Regions from separate parts of the Solibacillus sp. FSL W7-1464 genome, predicted to be linked through region 1. Evidence: riboswitches for the same ligand, from Rfam matches in the RefSeq annotation. Region 1 holds a riboswitch; the other holds the start of a gene.
The links. Region 1 has a riboswitch for cobalamin ahead of cobT (nicotinate-nucleotide--dimethylbenzimidazole phosphoribosyltransferase). Riboswitches for the same ligand answer to the same signal wherever they lie in the genome.
Positions count from the first base shown of each region.

Region 2: linked by a shared signal. The riboswitch ahead of cobJ (precorrin-3B C(17)-methyltransferase) and the one ahead of cobT (nicotinate-nucleotide--dimethylbenzimidazole phosphoribosyltransferase) in region 1 are both predicted to bind cobalamin.

Region 1 covers NZ_JBBORC010000001.1:3,081,501-3,093,488, reverse strand. Annotated here, with positions in the region: gene MKZ25_RS15395 (histidine kinase N-terminal 7TM domain-containing protein) at 1-687, shown strand, start outside; gene MKZ25_RS15390 (GGDEF domain-containing protein) at 701-1,363, shown strand; gene MKZ25_RS15385 (hypothetical protein) at 1,506-1,739, shown strand; gene MKZ25_RS15380 (hypothetical protein) at 1,765-2,070, shown strand; gene MKZ25_RS15375 (4-aminobutyrate aminotransferase) at 2,091-2,426, shown strand; cobalamin riboswitch at 2,468-2,645, shown strand; gene cobT (nicotinate-nucleotide--dimethylbenzimidazole phosphoribosyltransferase) at 2,739-3,791, shown strand; gene MKZ25_RS15365 (glutathione ABC transporter substrate-binding protein) at 4,081-5,715, shown strand; gene MKZ25_RS15360 (hypothetical protein) at 6,254-6,565, shown strand; gene MKZ25_RS15355 (YunC family protein) at 6,687-6,935, opposite strand; gene MKZ25_RS15350 (stalk domain-containing protein) at 7,237-8,691, shown strand; gene MKZ25_RS15345 (sensor histidine kinase) at 8,890-10,446, shown strand; gene MKZ25_RS15340 (response regulator) at 10,451-11,146, shown strand; gene MKZ25_RS15335 (CitMHS family transporter) at 11,241-11,988, shown strand, end outside.
Region 2 covers NZ_JBBORC010000001.1:1,591,262-1,603,249, reverse strand. Annotated here, with positions in the region: gene MKZ25_RS07635 (cobalt-precorrin 5A hydrolase) at 1-1,106, opposite strand, end outside; gene cobM (precorrin-4 C(11)-methyltransferase) at 1,099-1,881, opposite strand; gene cobI (precorrin-2 C(20)-methyltransferase) at 1,881-2,585, opposite strand; gene cbiE (precorrin-6y C5,15-methyltransferase (decarboxylating) subunit CbiE) at 2,582-3,778, opposite strand; gene MKZ25_RS07615 (cobalt-precorrin-5B (C(1))-methyltransferase) at 3,753-4,889, opposite strand; gene MKZ25_RS07610 (precorrin-8X methylmutase) at 4,864-5,529, opposite strand; gene cobK (precorrin-6A reductase) at 5,541-6,299, opposite strand; gene cobJ (precorrin-3B C(17)-methyltransferase) at 6,308-7,969, opposite strand; cobalamin riboswitch at 8,112-8,298, opposite strand; cobalamin riboswitch at 8,705-8,881, shown strand; gene MKZ25_RS07595 (energy-coupling factor ABC transporter permease) at 9,005-9,748, shown strand; gene MKZ25_RS07590 (energy-coupling factor ABC transporter substrate-binding protein) at 9,750-10,037, shown strand; gene cbiQ (cobalt ECF transporter T component CbiQ) at 10,024-10,803, shown strand; gene MKZ25_RS07580 (energy-coupling factor ABC transporter ATP-binding protein) at 10,814-11,653, shown strand; gene MKZ25_RS07575 (hypothetical protein) at 11,671-11,802, shown strand.

The DNA.
Region 1 (11,988 bases):
ATTCTCTACATCGGGATGCCGACATCTGCAACACTGGGCTTACTGTATGTCATGAGCTATTTAGGCTTTAAGATGACGGTTAGAAGAAGCGTATTCATACTTCTTATTCCATTTATCACTATTATAATGGTAGCGACAAATCCCTGGCATCATCTTCATTATCGAGTTTTTGAACTGGACCCGAATTTAGGAGCACCTTTCGTTTATCAGGAGATTGGCATGTGGTATATGGTGCACGGTGTATACACCTTTGCCAGCATGTTTGTCGCATTTTTGCTGGTGATTTCTCATTGGAAGGAAACGGCGAAGGTATACCGCCCCCAATTGATTGCGTTAATGTTCGGCCAGCTTGTTCCGATAGTGACAGCGTTTCTTTATTTGAACGGATTCACACCTGCAGGAGTTGATCCGGTACCGATGATTTTATGGCTTTCTTCCTTATTATACTTGTGGGCGATCAGCACATCCCGGCTGTTTCGGATTATGCCGATTGCGAAAGATAAAATATATAATAGTATTACGGACGGGGCCATCGTATTGGATGAATCTTACCGGCTTATTGAATTCAATCAAGCATCGAAAGTGATGCTGCCAAATTTGAAAAAATCGATGTTCGGCAAAAATTTTGTGAAGTTTTGGAATGAACAGACAGGGGAGGAACTGCCTTTCAAATTAACGCGATATTAAGGACGTTCAAGAAGTGAGGTTATGTTCCGAATATGCGGACCGGGTTTATCAAGTTCGCATTACTTCACTGGAACAAGCGAGAAACAGTAAAGGCTTGTTATTGGTTTTTACGGATATTACGGAAATTAAAAGGCTGCAGGAAAAACTGGAGCAGCAGGCTTATTATGATGAGCTCACGAAAATTTATAATCGCCGCGCATTTTTACAGCAAAGTGAACAGGATTTTCAGGAAGCGAAGGATACGGGTTTGCCATTTACGGTCCTGTTAATGGATATCGATCATTTTAAACGGGTGAATGATACGTACGGGCATCATATAGGGGACCAGTTGCTCGTGCACGTCGTAAATGCCTGCCAAACACAACTGCTGGAAGGGCGGCATTTCTTTGCGCGGTACGGCGGAGAGGAATTCGTCATTGCGCTGAAGGGGTTCGATGAAGCGGAAGGTGAAATATTAGCCAACCAGCTTCGCACTGCCATTGAACAGGCACCGCTCATGACGGAAGCGGGCAGTCTTTCGGCTACGTTAAGTATTGGTGTTGCGGAAGTAGTAGACTGGACAGAAGAAACTTTGTATCAGCTATTGCATAAAGCAGACACCGCTTTATATGCGGCGAAGGAAGAAGGACGCAACCGTGTGAAAGTATATGCGGCGAGTGAAGGCATACTTAGTTGATTCGACTGAAACCGGCATGGAGAAATTCATGCCGTTTTTTATTTGGTGAAGGGTGCGGCAAGCTTTTGAGTGGGATTCCGTATTACCTCGTATTAGGGGAATATGTTAGCATAGTAAAATAATGACTAAATGGAGAGTGGTTATGACACAGGAAAATTCAAAGGCGGTTTCTATAAGGATTTGTTTAATCCTGCCTCAAATTATGATTGTAGGTTTCTTGTTAAAAAATATTCAGCTACTTAATAATTCGTCCTCGATCGTTGCTAAATGGCTAGCGGGCATTTCCTTTGTCCTTTTTTCATTTTTGCTTATCGTCTCGTTATGGGCGACAATCAAACATTTTAAAGGAACAGATGTGTTGGACCGTCATACATAAACAAAGTTAAAGCAGGGGGATTGTGATGATTGGTTATATTCTAACGGGGTTTTTGTTAATCTTTGCTTGCAGGAAATTTTATAAGTATAGGGCCATTTTTAAACAGCTGTCGAAAAAAGAATGGCTGCAATTCGGTGCCGGTTTTTTACTGGCATGGGCTGGAGCTGTATTTATTATTATAGGTGGAGCCAACATAACGGAAATGATTGAAATCCCATGGTTAAAAAGCCTTTTGGAAATTGGAGTGATTTTGATTGGCTTGGCGTTGGCAGGAATCATTATGAGTAAAATCTTGCCGAAGAAAATAAAAGAGTTTTATTTGGGAGATTAGTGGAACGGGGGAAAATGAAAATGGGAGAAATGATCGGATTTGCAGTAGTTGGGATAATTATTGCAGGTTTAACTTATGCTTTAATTAAACAAGTTATAGAGACTAAGCGCAGCGGTAGCAATGTGGCCGGTCCGCTGTTTCGTAAACAAATGGCTGGAAAAAATAAAGTGATGACGATAGCGTTACTTGGAATTTTAGTATTTTACACATTAAATATCTTGAGCGTTATCTCCTCATCTATCCCGGTATCTAACAGCTTGACTGTACAGGGGACTTGGTTGAGTTTTCTAGTTTACTTTGTTGCAAAGTTTGCAATGAAACCACAGTTAGCTGATCAGCGTAAACTGAATGTGTAGACCCCTTGACGAAAAAACAGGTTCAAAGTAAAGTAATGTTAAATTCATCAAGCATTAGGTGCCCGTTAAAGGAGAATAGGGAATAAAGTGAAAAGCTTTAGCGTAATCCCACCACTGTATGGAGGAGTTTCATAGCAATACCCACTGGATGTCATTCCGGGAAGGGGCTATGAAATCGTGAATCTGAGCCAGGAGACCTGCCTAATACGCTTACTGTTTATAGACACTGGATATGTCTGTAGTTTATTTGTTAACGAATAAACTGCAGGCTATTTTTATTGTCAAAATTCATTTAAATGGGGGAAACGAAACATGCAATTATTACAGAAAACGATTGAACAAATTCAGGGAATCGACCGACAAATGGAAGACAAAGCGCGACAGTACATAGACTCTTTAGCCAAGCCGCCTCAAAGTTTAGGGAAGCTTGAATCATTAGCTATGCAAATCGCCACAATTACCGGTGAACTTGCACCGAAAATCGATAACAAAGCGATGATTGTCATGGCGGCAGATCACGGTGTATATGAGGAAGGGGTAACACCAAACCCGCAAAGTACAACGGTTTTCCAAACACTATCCTTTCCGAAAGGGACGACAGGGATGTGTACGATTTCGAAAATAACGAATGCGAAAGTCATCCCGGTAGATATCGGGGTAAAAGAAGATTTACCTCAAGATGCCGGGGTCATTATTAAAAAGGTGAAATACGGGACGGACAATATGGCGAAAGGTCCTGCAATGACACGTGAAGAAGCGATTCAGGCGATTGAAGTCGGAATTGAAGTCGCGACAGAAGCCATTCGAAGCGGCGTCAACCTTATCGGGACCGGTGAAATGGGCATCGGAAATACGACACCAAGTGCTGCGGTGCTTTCGGTACTTCATGGCTGTGATCCGCTGGAAGTAACGGGTTACGGAGCTGGTGTTGGGGCTGGCGGTATCGAATATAAAGCCGAAGTCATTCGAAAAGCGATCGCGTTGAATAAACCGGATGCTGAAGATCCGATTGATGTTGTGGCAAAAGTAGGCGGGCTGGAGATTTGCGGGATGGCAGGAGTTTTCCTTGCAGCTGCCGCGAATCGTGTGCCGGTCGTAGTCGATGGGTATATTTCAACGATTTCGGCATTGATCGCCTATAAACTGAATCCGAATGTGAAAGCGTATTTAATTCCGTCACATCTATCGGAAGAGCCGGGTGCAAAAATCGCGGCCGAGCTTTTAGGACTGGAACCGATGCTGCATATGAATATGCGACTTGGAGAAGGATCGGGTGCTGCATTGGCATTCCCGATTCTTGATGCGGCTTGTTCGATGATTACGAATATGGTCACGCTGGAAGAAGCGGCGGCACTTTTAGTGTAAGTTGAAGAAAAAAGTCCAATAAATGTTCGCGCCTCTAGTTAGAATGTTACTTCTAACTAGGGGTGTTTTATTTTTGCATAAAAAATGTATAGAATACTATTGGAAAAATTCCTTAAATGCTCTATAACATAAAAACAATGCTTATTTAAGTAATTTTTTCCGAAAAAGTTGTGACTGTTTATTTTGAATAATTGAATAAAAATTTAGAATATTGTTTATTTTATAAGTTTTAATTGGTAGACTTTACATGTATTGCCTACAAAAGTTAGAACGAAGGGGGAAAAGACGAATGAAGAATAACTTAAAAAGTAATTTTCTGTTATTTTTAGTAATGGCGTTTGCCTTACTTTTAGTAGCGTGTAGCGGAGGGGATGATTCAGGTGTTGACTCATCTAACAGTGACAATACAACAGCGGATTCATCAAGTAGTTCTACTGAGGTGGAAGCGGCAGCTGGAGGGGATTTAGTACTTGCAACATTATCCGATGCGGCAAATTTAGATCCGCATATGTCTACGGACGTACCGTCAGCTTCTGTATTATCGAACATTACAGAAGGTCTTGTGAAAAAAGATAAAGAAGGCAATATCGTACCGAGTTTGGCAAAAAGCTGGACAGCAGTAGATGATGTGACATGGGAGTTTGAGCTTGAAGAAGGCATTACATTCCATGATGGAGAAGACTTCAATGCGGCGGCTGTTAAGAAAAACTTCGACCGCATATTAGATCCGGAAGTCGGTGCGCCACGGGCATTTTTATTTGAAGCGGTGAAAGAAGTGGAAGTCGTAAGTGATTATGTTGTACGAATTCATACACATTATCCATTTGCGCCATTACTGAACCACTTAAACCATCCGGTCGGCGTAATCATTTCACCAGCCCAAATTGATGCAGATTATGAAAATATGAAAGCTGACCAACCGGCAGGCGCATTAGTGAATGAGCAAGGTCCGATTGGTACAGGCTTTATGAAGTTTGATTATTGGACACCAGGTACAGAAATTAAATTAGTGAATAACGAAGATTACTGGAGTCAAAAAGCATATGTAGACTCTGTAACGTTTAAAGTCATTCCGGAAAGTGCGACACGTGCTGCAGAACTGGAAACGGGATACGCACATATTATTGAACCGGTTCAGCCAAATGAAGTGGAAATGATTGAAGGAACGACGAGTACTGTTGATATTACACCAGGTTCATCATTATCTTACGTTGGTTTCAATATCGATAAAGAACCATTTGACGATGTTCGTGTTCGTCAGGCAATATCAATGCTTGTCGATCAGCAATTGATTATCGATGGTATTTATGAAGGGATCGGTGAAGTAGCGAAAGGCCCGTTAGCACCAAGTGTATATGGCTATGATGACTCGGTAGAGCCATTAACTTATGATGTTGAAAAGGCGAAGGAACTTTTAGCAGAAGCCGGCTTGGCGGATGGCTTTACTACAACGATCTGGACAAATGATAACCCGCAGCGACAAGACATCGCAATCATGCTGCAAGAAGAACTAAAGAAAATTAATGTGACGGCAGACATTGAAGTGGTCGAGTGGGGCGCATACTTAGCGAAGACGGCTGCCGGTGAGCATGACATGTATATTTTAGGTTTATCGAATCCGGTAGGCGATGCGGACTACTTCTTAACACAGCTATTCCACTCGAAAAACCATGGCGATGCGGGTAACCGTATGTTCTACACGAATGACAGGGTCGATGCGTTATTAGATGAGGCGCGTGAAGAAATTGACACGACGAAGCGTTTAGCGTTATATAAGGAGATTCAAGATATTTTAGTGGAAGAAGCGCCAATGATTTATATCCACCATCAAGCGTATATTTCGGGTGTAAGTGAAAAAATTGAAGGCTACTGGATTAATGACTCAGGTCACCATAAACTTCAAGAAGTGAAATTCATAAAATAAAATGAAGCAAACGGGCTACATTAAAAGGAACGATTACTTTTAATGTGGCCTTTTTTTAATGAATAAGGCGATCCCAGAAAATAAGTGCCGTTTTTCAGTCTATTCCATTTGTTTTACCAGTAAAATACCAATAAGCGGAACTTTATCGTTTCTTCAACGAGGCAAAGAACGATAAAGAAAAGCCCTACCCAATCCTCGTAAATGTAATGTGCGACCAGAACATTAGGGGGAATGAATAGAACTTGATTTAATTTTACAGAAAATTCAGTGAAATGCAAGCAATTGTCCTGTCAAATGCTTTCCCTCTGTAATATCCTATATTAACCAAATGTAAAAACATACTCGAATTGTTAATAATAGCTTAAAAAGTGCTTTTTCGATTGAACTTGGAATAAAGTAACCGGTAAATAGGGTATGGAAATGTAAGACCAATAAAAGAGGAGAGGCGGGAGGGGCATTAAGGGAAACGGGGTGATCACTATTTCTCCGTATGGAAAAGTTCATTTTTGAATATATTCGAGAAAAGGATGAGGATAATATGAATCAAATTTTTAAAAAAGATGAGTTTATTATTATTCCTTTTTATAAAGGGCGTAAGCAGGAATTTATGGTCGTCAATACGAAGAAGGAATTTAAAAATGGACATACGCACTTAAAGTCATTTAAGATGGCCAAGTATTTGATCAATCTTGCGCGATGCCAAAAAATCAATTCCGGGTTAAGACCATATTTATTAACAAGCCTTACAAGAATATCAGCAGACCGTGAATATATTCAGAAATTGGAAGAGCTTCTAGCCGTAAAAAGAAGTAAAGGATCGAAAGCTTCCTATTATAATAAAGCAATATGATTGTACCTAAGTATGGTCAATGAAAATAGATAGACCGCTTTTTCAAGAAATTGAAAGAGCGGTTTTTTTGCATGAAAATTTATTTGGGTGAAGCTCATCACCGGAGAGCTTACAAATTTGACTAAATCATTTTTAATAAAGCATCTTCGCCAATCATACCTTCTTCGATGCCGCACGCTCTCGCTTCGTATGTGACGGATTCCAATGGCGCCTTGAGTAAGTCATCGATCGTTCGAACACCAACTGCACGCCCAGCAATGATTTTACGATCGGCCAACTTTTCATTTAACAGCCCGACATCGAGTGCACCACACATGATGTACCCACGCTCATTCGATATAGTCAGCAATGTTGTTTTCGGTAAATTCACCGTTACAGCAGTAAATAAATGACCTTGAAGATCAATCGTTTCCGTATAGACGATAACCTTCTCCCCCTTTCATATAAATCATATGAAACAATTGAAAAATGGTACTTGTTTTCGGCGAAAATGTGCAGAATGATTCGAATATTAATTAAGTGAGAGGTAAGATTTCATATTCAACCTATGAAATGCAGGGTGCAGAAGACGTGTACAAAACTGTCCGATATAACTTTATTTACCATTGAAGTTTTCGCCTCTTCTCTCCATAATTAGTTTGTTAAAATAATATTTTACTGGAGGATAATATATGAGGTTTTTGAAAATGGTGATGGTTGTGCTTCTTGTCTTTTCATCTGCTACGTTTGCGAAGGTGGATGAAGCTCAGGCAGCATCAAATATTTCGATTTTTTTAAATGATTCCAAACAATCATACAGCAACAAGGCGATGATTAAAAACGGGGTAACATTAGTACCGTTACGTGGTATTTTTGAAGGCTTAGGAGCAAATGTTAATTGGAATGCATCCACTAAAACGATTGATGCATCTAAAGGCAGTACAAAAATTTGGCTGAAAATCGGCTCAAAAACAACGAAAGTAAATGGCAAAAATGTAACGATTTCCGTTCCTGCTCAAATAGTAAATGGCAGCACACTCGTACCTTTACGATTTATCAGCGAGGCGTTAGGTGCTCAAGTTAATTGGGTACCAACTACAAAAACAGTGAAAATTTATATGAGCAAGGGGACATCGACTGCACCATCCGGGAAGTCAATGAAAGTGCACTTCCTTGATGTAGGTCAGGGAGATTCGACATTTATCCAGTTAGCCGATGGTAAAACAGTGTTAATCGATGCAGGCCCAACCAACCAAGGCGATAAAGTAGTGGCCTATTTAAAATCATTAGGTGTAAAAAAGTTGGATTATTTAATTTCAACACACCCTGATGCGGACCATATCGGTGGAATGGTGGATGTATTGAATGCGTTTGAAGTAGCCACATTTGTCGGATCGGGCAAAGTACACACATCAAAAACGTACGAAAATACGTTATTAGCAATACAGGCAGAAGGAAGTAAATTCATTATTCCAACGCCTGGACAAATTTTAGAACAAGATCGTTCTATAAATTCCTATTTAAGTGTCATTTATTCTGATCCGGATGCAGCAGAAAATAACGATGCTAGTCTAGTTATAGCAGCTGGGTATTGCTCACAGGATGTATTATTAATGGGCGATGCGGACGTAGCGATTGAATCGAAATTGGTTGCAACGAACAAAATTAGTGAAGTAGAAATTTTAAAAGCTGGTCATCATGGTTCAAATACGAGTAGCTCCCTTGGCTTCCTGAAAACTGCCAGCCCGGAAGCAGTTATTTTATCTTATGGTGAAAATAATGACTACGGCCACCCGCACCAATCTGTATTAACGAATATTAAAACGGTTGGTGCAAAAGCATTTTCAACTGCACAAGCTGGTACAATTGTTGCCACATTAAATTGTAATGGTTATACGATTGACAGTAAGGAATTCAAAGCACCAGGTGAAACTGTTCAGCCAACACCGGTACCTGTTCCAACACCGTCGCCAAAACCATCTACAGGTGATGTTAACTCCGGTACATATGTAGTAGCAGGAGCAGCAACGTCTTTCAAAAATTGTACGGCAATGCGCGCAGTCTACCCAAGTGGTGTTAAATCAAGTCACCCAGCATATGAGTCTAAACACGATCGTGATAACGACGGCTGGGCTTGTGAAAAATAACGTGACGGTTCTCACGTTCCATAGTAAAACCGGTTCGTACTAGAGTTATAGTGCGAACCGGTTTTTTTATGGGGTTCAGTCCTGTATCTAAGAGAATTTTTGCGAAATCCAAACAACTGCATGAAGCAATATCTTTAACAACGCAACCAACTTCCCGTGGTAAACTAATAAAAACACCATACAAAAGGAGGCTCACCCATGATAACCCGCCTAAAACAATCACTTACTTTCCGTCTTCTTATCACAATCAGCGGGATCGTTTTTACGATTTGTGTGCTGTTTTTGTTGTTGATTAATCATTATTTGGATGAATCGGTACTGGAAGAGATGGGGGAAAAGGCGTTAACGAGTGCGTATTTGATTGCTGAGCGGCCGGATGTCGTTGCCGCATTCTCTGCGGAAGATCCGTCTTCTATTCTTCAGCCGATTGCGGAGGATATACGAAAGCAGACCAGTGCCAGTTTCATCGTCATAGGAAATGAGCAAGGGATCCGCTATACCCATCCGAACTCGGAAAAAATCGGCCTGTCGATGGTCGGCGGGGATAATGATTCGGCACTTATTAACAAAGAGTCCATCGTTTCGGTAACGACGGGTTCAATGGGAGAATCGATCCGCGGGAAAGTACCGGTTTTGGTTAACGGCAAAGTTGTCGGGGTTGTTTCGGTAGGGTACTTAACGAAAGATATACAAAGGACAATTGATACCGCCTTTTTCGGTTGGCTTCAGATCACGCTGCTGCTTGCGGTTTTCGGGATTGTTTGTGCGGTGCTGTTATCGCTTTATGTTAAAGATCAGCTGCTCGGTATGCAGCCGGCGCAAATTGCCAAGCTTTATTCGGCGTATCACACAATACTTGAGGAGACGACGGATGGGGTTATTTTGACGACATTCAATAATGAAGTGGTGATCTCGAATTCACGTGCGAAGGAACTCCTTTCCCCACTGACAGAAGGCATTTCACTACATACACTGCTTCCCGAACAGCTATTTGAAGAAGAGGTGATTCGGGCACTGGAAATTCCGTTGCAGCAGCAGGAGATGATTATTACAAAAACGCCGTTGGAACATGAGAAGCAGCTCGGCTATTTATATATTTTACGGGCAAAGCTTGAATATGAAACGGTCATTAATGAACTGACATTGGTGAAGCAGCAGGCGCGGATGCAGCGGGCAAAAACACATGAATTTGCGAACAAACTGCACGTTCTTTTAGGCTTGTTAAAGCAATCCCATATTGAAGAGGCGATTGCATTTATCAGGCAGGAGCAGCAGGACTCAACGAAACAGCAGCAGGCAATTGCAACCCAGCCTTCGATATTGCTGCAGGCGTTACTCGAAGGGAAAATATCGGAAGCGAAAGAGCGCGGCATTACGATTACGATCGAAACAGAGGACGTGTTAGTCGATTATAATGATGAAGAAGTGGATGCATTATTGACCGCATTAGGGAATGTCCTGCAAAATGCGATGGATGCATTGGATCAAACAAAGAGACCGGACAAGCAAATTGAGCTGTTTATCCATCAATATCGCCATGAACTGATCATTGAGGTGCATGATAATGGGCCGGGAATCGATGAAGAAACGGCAACTCAGATTTTTACACTCGGATTTACGACAAAGGACGGCTATGACCGCGGTTACGGCCTGGCAATCAGTGAACAGGCACTTGAAAAAGTCGGTGGCTCACTGTTAATAGAAGAAAGCGATTTAGGCGGTGCCTGCTTTTTAATCATTTTACAAAGGAAGTGATTCAATGGATATTTGGTTACTGGAAGACGATTTTCGCATTGCGGCGATTCATGCCGACTATATTAAAGCGATTCAGCCGGATGCACAAGTACAGCAATTTCTAACGGGGGCCTCATTAAAGGAAGCACTCCTGCATAACACACCACCAGCAATTCTGTTGATGGATTTATATATTCCGGATGTTACAGGCTATGAACTTGTAGCGTATGTACGATCGCAGTTCCCGGAAGTCCGCATTATTATGGTGACAGCCGCCGCAGAGCGTGCCCATGTCGAAGCATTGTACGCATATGGGGTATTCGACTATATTGTAAAACCGTTTGAAGAAGCGCGGCTGCAAAAATCATTCCAGCAGTTTCATTTGATGCAATCGGCTTTTCAAAAGAAAGCACATTTCTCACAGCAAGACCTGAATGCGCTGTTTCACCGGCAAAATCATTCGACAGCGACTGAAAAGGCACTGCCGAAAGGAATCGATACGTTTACACTCGAAAAGGTGATTCACTTATTTAATGAGCACGAGTACACAACATTGACGGCGACACAGTTAAGTGAAGTGATCGGGACAAGCCGCTCCACAGCACGACGCTATTTGGAATACTTAGTGGAAATGAACATTCTTGAGACGAAGCTGCTTTACGGTACTGTCGGTCGTCCGGAACGGAATTATGTCCTCCGTGAAACTTATGAACAAAATTAGCTTTATTGTTTTTATTAAATAAATGAGCACATTCTTCCTCCTCACATAGAATTGTCATAAGATTATAAGAATTCTAAGCAATGGGGGTTGTTGAATGTTAAGTATTATTGGTATTATTACGATTTTGGTAATTGTTGCGCTGTTAATCAGCGGACGTGTATCGCCAATTGTTGCGATGGTTCTTCCGCCGGTAGTGGCGATGTTTGTTGCAGGCTATTCGTTTGATGATTTAGGGGTATTTTTCGATGATGGAATCAGTTCTGTAATCAGTGTTGCCATCATGTTTATTTTTGCGATTATTTTCTTCGGAGTTATGCAGGATGTCGGTTTGTTCGAACCAATTATCAATAAAATGGTAGCGCTGTCAAAAGGGAATGTCGTGCTTGTTGCAATCGTAACGGTTATTGTCGCGGTTATTGCACAGCTTGACGGTTCAGGTGCTTCCACATTCCTGATTTCGATTACGGCATTATTGCCACTATATGTTCGTCTAGGGATGAACCCGTATTTACTTTTACTGTTAGTCGGCGGTTCTGCGGCGATTATCAATATGATTCCATGGGGCGGTCCATTAGGGCGTGTCGCTTCCGTTCTTGATACAGATGTAACAGAGCTATGGCATCCGTTAATTAAGATTCAGGTTATCGGTGTTGTGCTGATGCTGTTACTAGCTGTCTTTATGGGATTCCGTGAAAAACGCCTCATTGCGAAACGAGCGCAAACAGGGGAAACGTTAAAATTCGATTTAAGCAACAGTATTTTAAATGCTGAAACCGATGAAACATTAAAGCGTCCGAAACTCATTTGGGCAAATGCGATTTTAGCTATTGTTGTTCTAGCTG
Region 2 (11,988 bases), 1.5 Mb from region 1:
GAAACGGAAATGGTTACATTGCCGCTTTTCTTTTTTTCCAATAACCAGTCCGTCGCATTGGCACACCGTAATGCTGCGGGTTCACTGACACCGTAAGCCCCTGTATATTTAAAGACCGTTTCAGATGGATTTTGCAGCGGCATTTCATTTAGCTCTGCCGGTGTATACGTTATAAACTGCCAGTTGTTTCTAGCCGTTACTTGCAGGAAACCTTGCTCGTCTTTTTTCAAATCGATTGTGGCGATTGCTTTGACACTTTTTTTGCTCAGCTTTAGTTCTGCAAGCGTTTCATCAATTAGTTGTTCAATTTCTTCTGCAGATGTTCCGCGATTACAGCCCATTCCCAAAACAATTGACTTTGGTCGATAAATTACACCGTTTTCAAGTAACACTTCTTCCTCTTTTCCGATAATACGATCGGTAATGAGCAATGTAGCATGTGGTTTTGCAGCAATTGCTTCCTCTGTTGTCCGGTAAATTTTCAAAGTATCAGGCATCGGTGTTTCATGCAGCCACCATCTTTTTTCACCGGTTTCCTGAACAATCGCAACCTGCTCCTCATTCACTACTGAAGCACTGACAGGCGTCAGTTTTTCTTCACTGTCCCAAACCCATCCGTACCGTGCGCCAAATAAATCAACCGCGATGGTTTTTTGAACATCGGATGCTGTAGTTACAATCGGAGTCGCATTGATTGCTTGTGCAAACTCATTTGTCAGGGCATTCGCACCCCCAATATGTCCGGATAAAACACTCACGACATATTGTCCTTTATCGTCAACAACGAGAACACCCGGATCTTTCTTTTTATCTACTAAAATCGGGGCAATCATCCGAACGACTGCACCGAGGGAAATAATCAGAATCATCGACTTATATGCTTTAAATAATGCAGGGAGCAACAGGCGCACCGTCCCGTCAAATAATTGAATATTTTTTTCAGCCTCGTCGCCCTGCTCAAATTTCTTCATATAATATACATCGACATATGGAAACTTCTCCGCATACTTTCGCGCATTCGCCGCACCATGCTTTGTAATGGCTACAAGTGCATAAGGTTTTGTCACGCGAACGTCCGGTATTTCCCCTTCTCGTAAATTAATCATCGACTTTCACACCTTTACGGAAACCATGTGTAAATGTAGCATCATACAGTTTTGAACGGTAATCTTTTTCATGAATGTTCGGATCAAGTGCCCAGCCGGCTAAAATCATCGCATGTTTGCGAATGCCATTTGTCCGCATCGCTTCATCCAGTTCAGCAATTGTCGTGCGAACGATTTTTTGATCTGGCCATGAAGCCCGCTGAATAACGGCAACCGGTGTATCGTCCGACCAGCCCGCAGCCTGTAGTTCTTTTGTAATCTTTTTCGTTAATGTGGCACTTAAAAACATTGCAATTGTGCAATGATGGCTTGCCAATGCTTGCAGTTTTTCACGCTCAGGTACCGGTGTACGTCCTTCTGCTCGTGTTAAGATCAAAGTTTGCGTTAAATCAGGAACCGTTAGTTCTGCTCCTACGGCTGCAGCGGCAGCAAATACAGAACTTACACCTGGAACAACGTCATAGCCAATATTATGGTTCTTTAACAATGCAACTTGTTCCATTGTTGCCCCGTACATTGCCGGGTCACCCGTATGTAAACGCACAACCATTTTTCCCGAATTGACACGTTCGACGATGCAATCAACCATCTCTTGTAAATGCATACCTGCTGTACGGATCACTTCTGCATCCGCACGGGCTTCGGCAACTAGAGTTTCACTAACTAAAGAATCTGTATACATGACAACATCCGCTTGTTGAAGCAGTTTAAGACCTTTCACAGTAATTAAATCCGGGTCGCCGGGTCCTGCACCTATAATCCAAATTTTCTTCATTATTTTCGCACCACCATACAAGATAAATAATTGAGCTCAGCTCCACGTAATTCATTCGTTTTCCAAATAATTTCTTCATCTGAAGTTACTTTTGTCACAACATACGTTTTTTCAAGTAAGTTCATTTCTTCAAGTAAATCCAGCATAACTTCTAATACTTTCGCTACTTTAATGAACACAATCCCGTCATGGGTCTCAATAACACGACGCATCTCTGCCATATCCGAAGTTGCCGGAATCATTGCTACATGGTCATCGCCGTCTGCCAATGGGATTCCTAAACGATTGGCAGTTCCATTAAATGAAGATATACCCGCAATAGATTTCATCGGGACATCGGGATGCATTTCCTTCATTAAGTTCATCAAGTGTATATATGTACTAAAAAGCATCGGGTCGCCTTCCGTTACAAAAGCAACATCTCGGCCTTCTTTCAAGTGTGCATAAATTTTCTCTGCGGATTTAGACCATGCTTCCTGCAACGTTTTCTCGTCCTTCGTCATCGGAAATACAAGTCCAAGCATTTCCTTTTCTGCCGGATTAACGTACACATCAATTATTCGTTGAGCATACGATTTACTGCCGCGTAATTTTTGAGGATAGGCAATTACCGGGCATTCTTTCAACATTCGAAAAGCTTTTACTGTGATAAGTTCAGGATCTCCAGGTCCAACACCTAATCCGATTAATGTACCGATTGTCATAATTCCAACCCTTTCTGTGCTGTTACGATAAAAATTGGATTTAACGGTTCAAAACGCGTTAAATTTAAAATTGGCTTACTTTTTGAGATTTGTGCCTGCAGTACAGAAACATCACAGTTGAACTTTTTAAAATGCCCCATAGCTTCTGCCAAGTTTTCAATAGTCGCGATGTTCATAACAATGCGGCCACTTGGCTTTAATCGATCGACGCATAGTTGCAGTAACTGCTCCATATTGCCGCCGTTTCCACCAATGAAAATGGCGTCCGGATCAGGAAATTCTTCTAATCTTTCTGGTGCTTTTCCTAAAACAGCTGTAAAGTCAGTTCGATGAATTTGTTGATTTTGAAGACAATTTTCCAAATCTGCTTCATTTTTTTCAATCGCAAAAACTTGACCTTCCCGGGCTATTTTCGACATTTCGATAGCAACTGATCCTGTGCATGTCCCAATGTCCCATGCTGTACTTGCTTCTTTTAATTGCAGTGCTTGTAAACAAAGAACTCGAATTTCCTTTTTTGTGATAAGCCCTTTATCCGGTTTTCGCTGAATAAACTTGTCATCATCAATACCGATTGACGCACGCTCAACAGCTTCACGCTGTTTTAAAATAACGACATTCAATGGTGAAAATTCGGCATTCTCCATTTCATCTAATGAAAGATGACGACATCGTTCAGTTGGACCTTCCAAGTTTTCTGCTACAAACGCATCGTATTCGGTCATGCCGTACGCTTTTAAATAGCGGGCAAGTGCATTCGGTGAATTTTCTTCATCGGTCAATATCGCTATTTTTTTTCGGCCATCGATTTTTTGGGCGAGTCCTTTCATTGACCGGCCATGAACACTCGTTAAATAAGCATCGTGCCAGCTTTCCTGCATCTTTGTGAAAGCTAATTGAACAGAGCTTGCATATGGGTAAATTTCTAATGGGAGCTTCTTCGCCAAAACTCCCCCTAATCCGTAAAACAACGGGTCACCCGATACTAAAATAACGATATTTCTTTTTTCTGCATGCAGCTTTTCCACGAGTCGTGAGAGTCCGCCTTTTATAATGATTTTTTCTCCAGTGAATTCCGGAAAAAAGTCAAGATGACGTTCACCACCAACAAGTACTTCACTTGAATTGATCCAAGCGATATATTGGGGTAGTAAACTTGCCGGACCGTTATCCCCGATACCAATCATTTTCATCCAATTGTTCAATATTCTCAGCCTTTCCCAGCATGTCCCCGTTCATGGCATACAGCGATGTGGAGACACGTAATTTCGCTTTCGTATGATCCAGTGCAAAGTAACAGCAGTTTTTACAAAGCGCTTCAAAGAATTGGTCATTTTCCTGCATGATGTCCCCTACTTGTGATGCCGTATTCGCCTGTAATATTTGCTCGATTATTTCTGAATCAGCTCCAGCTTTTTTCGCGATTTCAGCCAAAAACGGGAAACTGATCGGTGCACTTTTTGAATGTACCATCATGACACCCTGTGCTACCTTAGAAAATTTCCCCATCATCCCGACAAGCGATACTTGGGGAATCTCTTTACGAGCGATATGCTTTAATGTAAAACCGACGAAATCCCCCATCTCTATAAATGCTTCTTCCGGTAAATGCGGATATTGCTTCATCGCATATTTTTCACTGCGTCCCCCGGTTGTAATGACTAGATGGTCGCAGCCCGCTTCTTTTGCAACACTAATCGCCTGCACGATACTCGCCATATAGGCTGAACTTGAAAAAGGTACGACCGTTCCGCGCGTACCTAATATAGAAATTCCGCCCAGTATACCAAGTCTTGCATTTAACGTCTTTTTCGCAATTTCTTCCCCGTCCGGAACAGAAATGATCACTTCGATTCCTTTGTCAATCTGGAAAAGTTGAATCGCTTCTTCGACAACACCATGGAGCATTTTTCTCGGAACAGGGTTAATTGCCGCTTCTCCGACAGGGACGGGCAGTCCTGCTTTTGTTACACGACCAACACCGATTCCTCCATCTAAGTGAACACCGCTTTTCTCTATAAAACGAACCGTACTTTGAATGCGTGCTTTATGTGTCGCATCCGGATCATCACCGGCATCCTTAATCGTTTCACACATCACTTCATTGTCCTTTACTGCAAAAGATGCCACTGTAAATGTTGCATCTTTTCCTACAGGTAAATGAATTGTTACATGTTCAGGAACTTCTCCGGTCACAAGTGCGTACAAGGCAGCCTTTGTCATCGCAGTTGCACAAGCTCCTGTTGTATAGCCGTGACGCATTTCCGACGGATCTTTTTTATTTCGTTTCTTTTGCTCGTTCATCTGCCATGATTGAGATGGCATTTAATGCTGCGACGGTTACAGTACTGCCACCTTTTCTTCCTACATTCGTAATAAACGGAATTCCTTCTAAAATCGCTAATTCCGCTTTCGATTCTGCTGCCGAAACGAACCCAACAGGCATCCCGATAATTAAATCCGGCTTTGCAAGACCTTCTTTAATCAGGCGAATTAATTCAAGTAAAGCTGTCGGGGCATTACCGATTGCATAAATCCCGCCTTCTTGTAGTTGAGTCGCCTTTTGCATCGAAATAATCGCACGAGTTGTTCCAAGTTTTTTTGCTTCGATCGATACATCTTCATCTGCGATATAACAATGTAAATCCCCGCCATGTTTTTGGAAACGTTTACGGCCTGAACCACTTTCAATCATTTGTACATCTGCTACAACATGGCGTCCTGCCAATATCGACTGAATGCCCGCTTCAATGGCATCTTCCGTAAAAATCATGCTGCGCCCCAATTCGAAGTCTGCCGAAGCATGGATAACGCGGCGAACGACAAGCCATTGTTCGTCCGTAAATGGATGTTCGCCCATTTCTTCTTTAATCATCGCAAAACTGTAATCATAAATTTTGTCCGGATCTACCGTTAGTGGTACGAAATCTGTATTGAAATTCATATTTGCCATTGTTATTTGCCTCCTAATTTTTCAAACACTTTCTCGAATGAAGTGCATAAGTTTTCATATTGTATTTTTGGTCGCTTAATTAAAATGACAGGAATTCCAAGCTCTAAAGCCGCATCCATCTTCTCGTCTACCGAGCCGACTTTCCCGCTTTCCTTTGTAATAATAAATGTTGTGCTGAACTGTTCGTATAGCGCTTTATTCAATTCTTTAGAAAACGGTCCTTGAATTGCGATAATATCGCGCTGCTTCACACCAAGTGCATCGCATTTATCCATATTCTCTTTATTTGGCAGCATCCGGCAGACAAGACGAATATTTTCGTTATGTAATAATTGCTCCGTAAAAACTGCGAGCGTTTTACTGCCTGTCGTCAACATAATTGTTCCTGAATGTGCGGATGCAGCAATTGCCGCTTCTTTATATGTTTCCACTTCCGTAACGAGCGGATGTACGTAGCTTTGTTGGGGACGTTCATATCGAATATAGGGTATACCAGTTATATTCGCAGCAGCCATCGCTGTTTTAGAAGCCTCTTCTGCATACGGATGACTTGCATCTACAACCGTTGTTACATGTCGTTCTTCGATCAGTTCCTTCATTTGCTGTTCTGTTAAGCGACCGACATGATAAGGAACATTCGCATCCTTTAGACTCGCAGCAGCAGAATCCGTAACAACAGTCGCCACCAAATCATAGCCAGCTTGCATTATTTGAATCGCCAGCTCTCTCGCATCACTTGTTCCTGCTAAAAATAAAATCATCGTTTCACCTAATCTCCACACGGGGCTTCTTCCACTTTAATTTTGCAAGACATATCAACATAATTGAAATTCAATATTTTCTTCACACGTTTGAAATATTTGAAGAAACGTTCATTTGGATGTGCATTCTCTTTATAGTCCGCCACAATATCGGTTAGTAATGGAATTAGTTGTTCAGGATTCAGACCTTCAAGGACCGGTTGCGCGGCATGAGCTGTTCGTCCTACTGGCTTGGAACCGATAAACAAATCGAACTTTTTCTTGCGGTAAACAATACCGATATCATCAAAAACCGCTCGATAACATGCCATACCGCATCCATTAAAACCGACGTGAAGCTCTTTCGGCATTTTAATGCCACCGAGCGTTTCCATGACCTGTTCCGCATATGGAATGGATTCCGCTTTTTCGCCGTAACAGAAATCACATGCCTTGACGATTACTACGTCGCCGACAGGTTGAACAAGTAAGCCCGTTTGTTCTACCGTTTCTACAATTCTTTGAGGTGAATCAGTAGGTACCTTCAACACGAGGCGGTGATCAGGCGTATACTCCATCGTACCGCGTTCTCCTACAACCTCTGCCAATGTAATCATTTGTGCTGGTGTAATCATTTTATTGGCAACACCTGGTGATACAGCAAATTCAAATATGGATTCCACTTCTTGCTGTACTAAAAAAGGATTTTCTTCAACTTTTACAGCTGACGTTTCTTTATGTACGAGCGCTAATGCTTCATTTGCAAGCTGTAATGCGGTTGTTTTAACAGCTGCTGGTTCAACTATTTTTTTCTCGATAGCTTCAATTTTTTCATACCCGGTCTTTGCTTCACCCGTTTCCTGATCCAATGCCCAAGGTTCCGCTTCCTTTTTCAAACGTTGGTGCGGTTTTAATAGTTGTTTTTCTTCCCCTAACGTATACTTACGCTGATAACCACGGGGTGTAATGATTTTATTATCATAGTAAAATGTCGAGGAATTCCCTACGACTACCGTTGTCAGCATTCCGATATCATATTCCAGCATCTCCTCTAATGTAGTTAATACAATATCCTGTGTATCCCGGTAGGCAGCTTTTACTAATCCGACAGGTGTATCCGGAGAACGATACTTAAGCAAAATACGCTGTGCTTCAACAATTTGTCTCGTGCGTCTGCCAGATTTCGGATTGTAGAACGCAACGACAAAGTCTGCCATTGCAGCTGCCTCAATCCGTTTTTCGATTACTGTCCACGGTGTTAAATGGTCACTTAAACTAATTGTGCATGAATCATGCATAACCGGAGCGCCAAGTAGACTTGCACAGGAGTTAATCGCAGATATACCCGGAACAACTTCTACTTCAATGCCTTCTTTTGCAGTCCAGCCCTTTTCGATTAATACTTCATATACGAGCCCCGCCATCCCGTAAACACCCGCATCCCCACTGGAAATAACGGCAACAATATGGCCGGCTTCAGCTTGTTTTACAGCTTCTTGTGCACGTGAAACTTCTTCCGTCATTCCCGTACTGACAATGGTTTTCGCTGTCACTAAATGCTCAATCAGTTCTACATACGTTTTGTAGCCCATAATGTGATCACTTTGCTGTAGCGCATCGACTGCACGTTTTGTTATATGTTCCCGATCTCCAGGACCGAAGCCTACAACAAAGATTTTTCCCTTTTGCATGTAAACACCCTCCGTATAAGAAATAAAAAATGCCCGTACCTCTTGTCAGAAAGAGGTACGGGCATGTGAAATTAATACTAAAAAAGTATAAAAAAACACAAAAACAATTACTTGTTTCGCCTATACTTCTCCCTCCGAAAAGTAAGTATCGTTTAAATAAGCAGGTTTCCTGGCTTAAGCTTCCTTTTACTTTCACTTCTTCCCATCATTACGACAGTGATTTATTGTGATTTCATCAGCTATTACAGTAGCGGGGGCTGCATTAGTCTTTCACTAATTTCCCTTTTACCTTACAAAATTCTGTAAGCACTTATTCAAATTGCAAATTATTAAATTATTATAAAAATAAAAATAACATAGTCTACTAAAAAATGATAGGGTAATTATTATCTCAATAAGCTTATTTAGCATAAGTGAAGTGTTTATTATTCGTTTATTAGGTGTTTTGTACATAAATTTACTATCTAACTAATCAAAAGTTGTTTAATTTCAATTATTTACTTTATTATTTTCTTGTCTCTTACCATTAAGCTTTTTATCAATAACCACTGCCAATACATTGATACTTGAACCTTCTACAATTACTTTTTAAAAGAAAATTGATATTCAAGAGAATTCTATACACAAACGAGGATAAATAAAATTTTCATTATCCAATTCAACACAGAATAGTTAAAGTATTTAAAAATATTTAGTGACAAGTAAAAATACAAGTGATATTATTTCTCACATGGTGAAAATTGAATAATTTTTGGTGCTTTTTAAGCTTAATAGGGAAACCGGTGCAAATCCGGTACTGTCCCGCAACTGTAACTCGGAGTATTACATAACACGTCACTGCATTTTATGTGGGAAGGCATGTCAATTACGTTGAAGAGAAGTCAGGATACCTGCCAAAAATGACTGATTCAGACCTACGAGGATAGGTGCGTGAAAATAAGCAGTTAATGCTTATTTTTTGTTATGCACTTTTACTCTAAAAAGTGTATTTTTTTATGCACTTTTTTCATCAAAATTGAAAAAAGGAGTAAAAACATGAAACAATTATTACCAAAACTTGCTTACTTCGGTATCGTTCTGTTATTTATGCCAAAGCAAGCATATGCCATGCACATTATGGAGGGATTTTTACCAATCGGATGGGCTATTTTCTGGTTTGCACTATGCTTACCATTCTTGGTGAAGGGACTACAAGTAATTCGTTTGGTTGTTAAGGAAAATCCGGAAAGCAAACTACTACTCGCCCTATCAGGTGCTTTTACATTCGTACTGTCTGCTTTAAAAATCCCATCGGTTACAGGTAGCTGTTCTCATCCTACTGGTGTTGGATTAGGCTCGATTTTATTCGGACCATTTGTGATGAGCGTCTTAGGATCCATCGTCCTATTATTCCAATCCATTCTTCTTGCCCATGGAGGACTTACAACATTAGGTGCGAATATTTTCTCAATGGCGATTGTCGGTCCTTTTATAGCTGTTGGTGTTTTCAAACTATCGACAAAATGGGGATTATCATTTAGTGTAGCTGTATTTTTAGCGGCAATGCTTGGTGATTTAGGTACATATGTAATGACATCTGTTCAGTTGGCATTAGCTTTCCCTTCTGAAGTAGGCGGTATTTTAGGGTCATTCCAGAAATTTGCGAGCATCTTTGCATTAACACAAATTCCACTTGCAATTAGTGAGGGGTTATTAACGGTTATGATTATGAACTTCTTACAAAAGTATAATATGAGAGAATTAGTTCAACTACGTATATTAAAGGCAAAGGAGAGCTAATATGTTTAAGAAAAATTTACTATTACTTCTAGGCGTGATTGTTTTAGCGCTATTACCGATACTATTTTTACAGGATGCGGAATTTGGCGGTGCCGATGGTGAGGCAGAAGAAGCCATCACTGAAATCGCAGCAGATTATGAACCTTGGTTTAGTGCTCTATGGGAGCCACCAAGCGGAGAAATCGAAAGTCTTTTATTTGTTCTACAAGGCGTGATTGGTGCATTAATTATCGGTTACTTCATTGGCTACATGCGTGGGAAACATACAAAAGACCATGCTAAACATTGATTTTATTGCCAGCCATAATGCATTACTAAAGATTTCAGCAAGCCAAAAAATGACGTTCAGCTTAATTACTTTATTGTTTGTCACATTATTACGAAATAACAGTTTTTCCGTTTGGACACTGCTCTTCATGAGCGGTGCCATTATATTTTACGCAAAAGTCCCATTGAAAACATATATTACATTATTACTTGCACCAATCGGTTTTGTTTTAGCAGGAGTGTTTGCTATTGTTTTATCCATCACATTTACACAGCCGATTCCAGCATCAGCACTATGGCATAGTTCAGTTTTTACGATGCAGTTCTTTATTTTACCGAGCGACATACTTCGAGCAATAACTATCTTTTGTACAGCGGTTAGTGCAACAAGCTGCTTATATTTCTTAATTTTAACTACACCAATGTTTGAAATCAGCCCGGTCCTTGCACGATTAAAAGTGCCTACAATTGTGATTGAATTAATCGAGTTGATGTATCGCTTTATTTTTTTATTTTTACGGACTGTTATGCAGCTTTATACGGCACAGCATGCTCGTTTAGGTTATCGTTCATATAAAAAAAGTTTTCAATCATTAAGCCTACTGATTAGTGCACTATTTCGGACAATTTTTTTCCGCTATCAAGCCATGTCAGATGCAATGGCTGCACGGAATATTGAGCAATTCATTCTCCCCCAGCATTTCACAACTATAAAAACGTGGGACATGAAATTCACATGCATGGCACTGATTTTTACTATGATAAGTATCGCCATACTTGTAATATAAGGAGTTTTTTATGACAGAAAGCTATTTTACTTTTAATCATGTATCTTTTCGATACAGTGATGGTACCGAGGCATTAAAAGACATTTCTTTATCGATTCCAAAGGGCAAAAAGGTCGCGATTCTAGGTGAAAACGGCTCGGGTAAATCAACTTTTTTTAAATTACTTATTGGACTTGAAAAGCCAACTAGTGGTGAGATTTACTTTTTAAGTGAGCCTTTAAATTATAGAAAAAAACAATTAATCCACCTGCGTGAGCAAGTTGGTTTTATTTTTCAAGAAGCAGAGAATCAATTATTTGCTTCTACTGTAAAACAGGATATTTTATATGGTCCCATTAATTTAAAATGGCCACATGAAAAGATTGAGCGTCATGTGGCAAACGCGATTCAATTAACGGAATTATATGATTTAACTGAACGCCCGATTCACTTCTTGAGCGGTGGACAAAAAAAACGTGTGACGATTGCAGGTGTGTATGCAATGGACCCTAAAATTTATATTTTAGACGAGCCAACGAGTAGTTTAGATTTCTATTTTTCTAATCAACTCACGACATATCTAAATGAACTTCAAAATGAAGAACGCACGTTTTTGTATTCCACACACCAAGTCAATTTAATTTATGAATGGGCGGAATACTTTATCGTTTTTCATAAAGGACAGATATTATATTCGGGGCAACGAGATGCACTATTTTCAGATGACAAACTGTTGGAGACTGCCCATATTGAAAAGCCTTGGCTTGTTCAATGCTATGAAAATATGATGGGGGAAGGTCTTATTCAAGTTCAGAAAACACTCCCCCGCTCTATGAAAGATTTGTTGAGCCTCTTAAAAAATAATTCTTAATATTGAGGAGAATTTCGATGAAAAATGAATTACAGCAATCTTTAGAACCCCAGGATAACATGCTTCTACTAGAGGATAATTTCGATGATGATCCAGAAACTTGCTTTATACAATTTATAACAAATATTGAAAATGATAATTTAAAATAGATTTAGAATTGAGTTCCCTATTTTGTATTCAATTAATTAAAATGACGAAATTGTAATTAAGATAAAACAAGCTGACGTCGGTGACTCCTAAATTCCATTCAATAATAATCTTAAATGTTAATAACCTGTGAATACTTACTTTGCTATTAGAATAAATGTACTTATTGATTCCAATTTCCACATAAT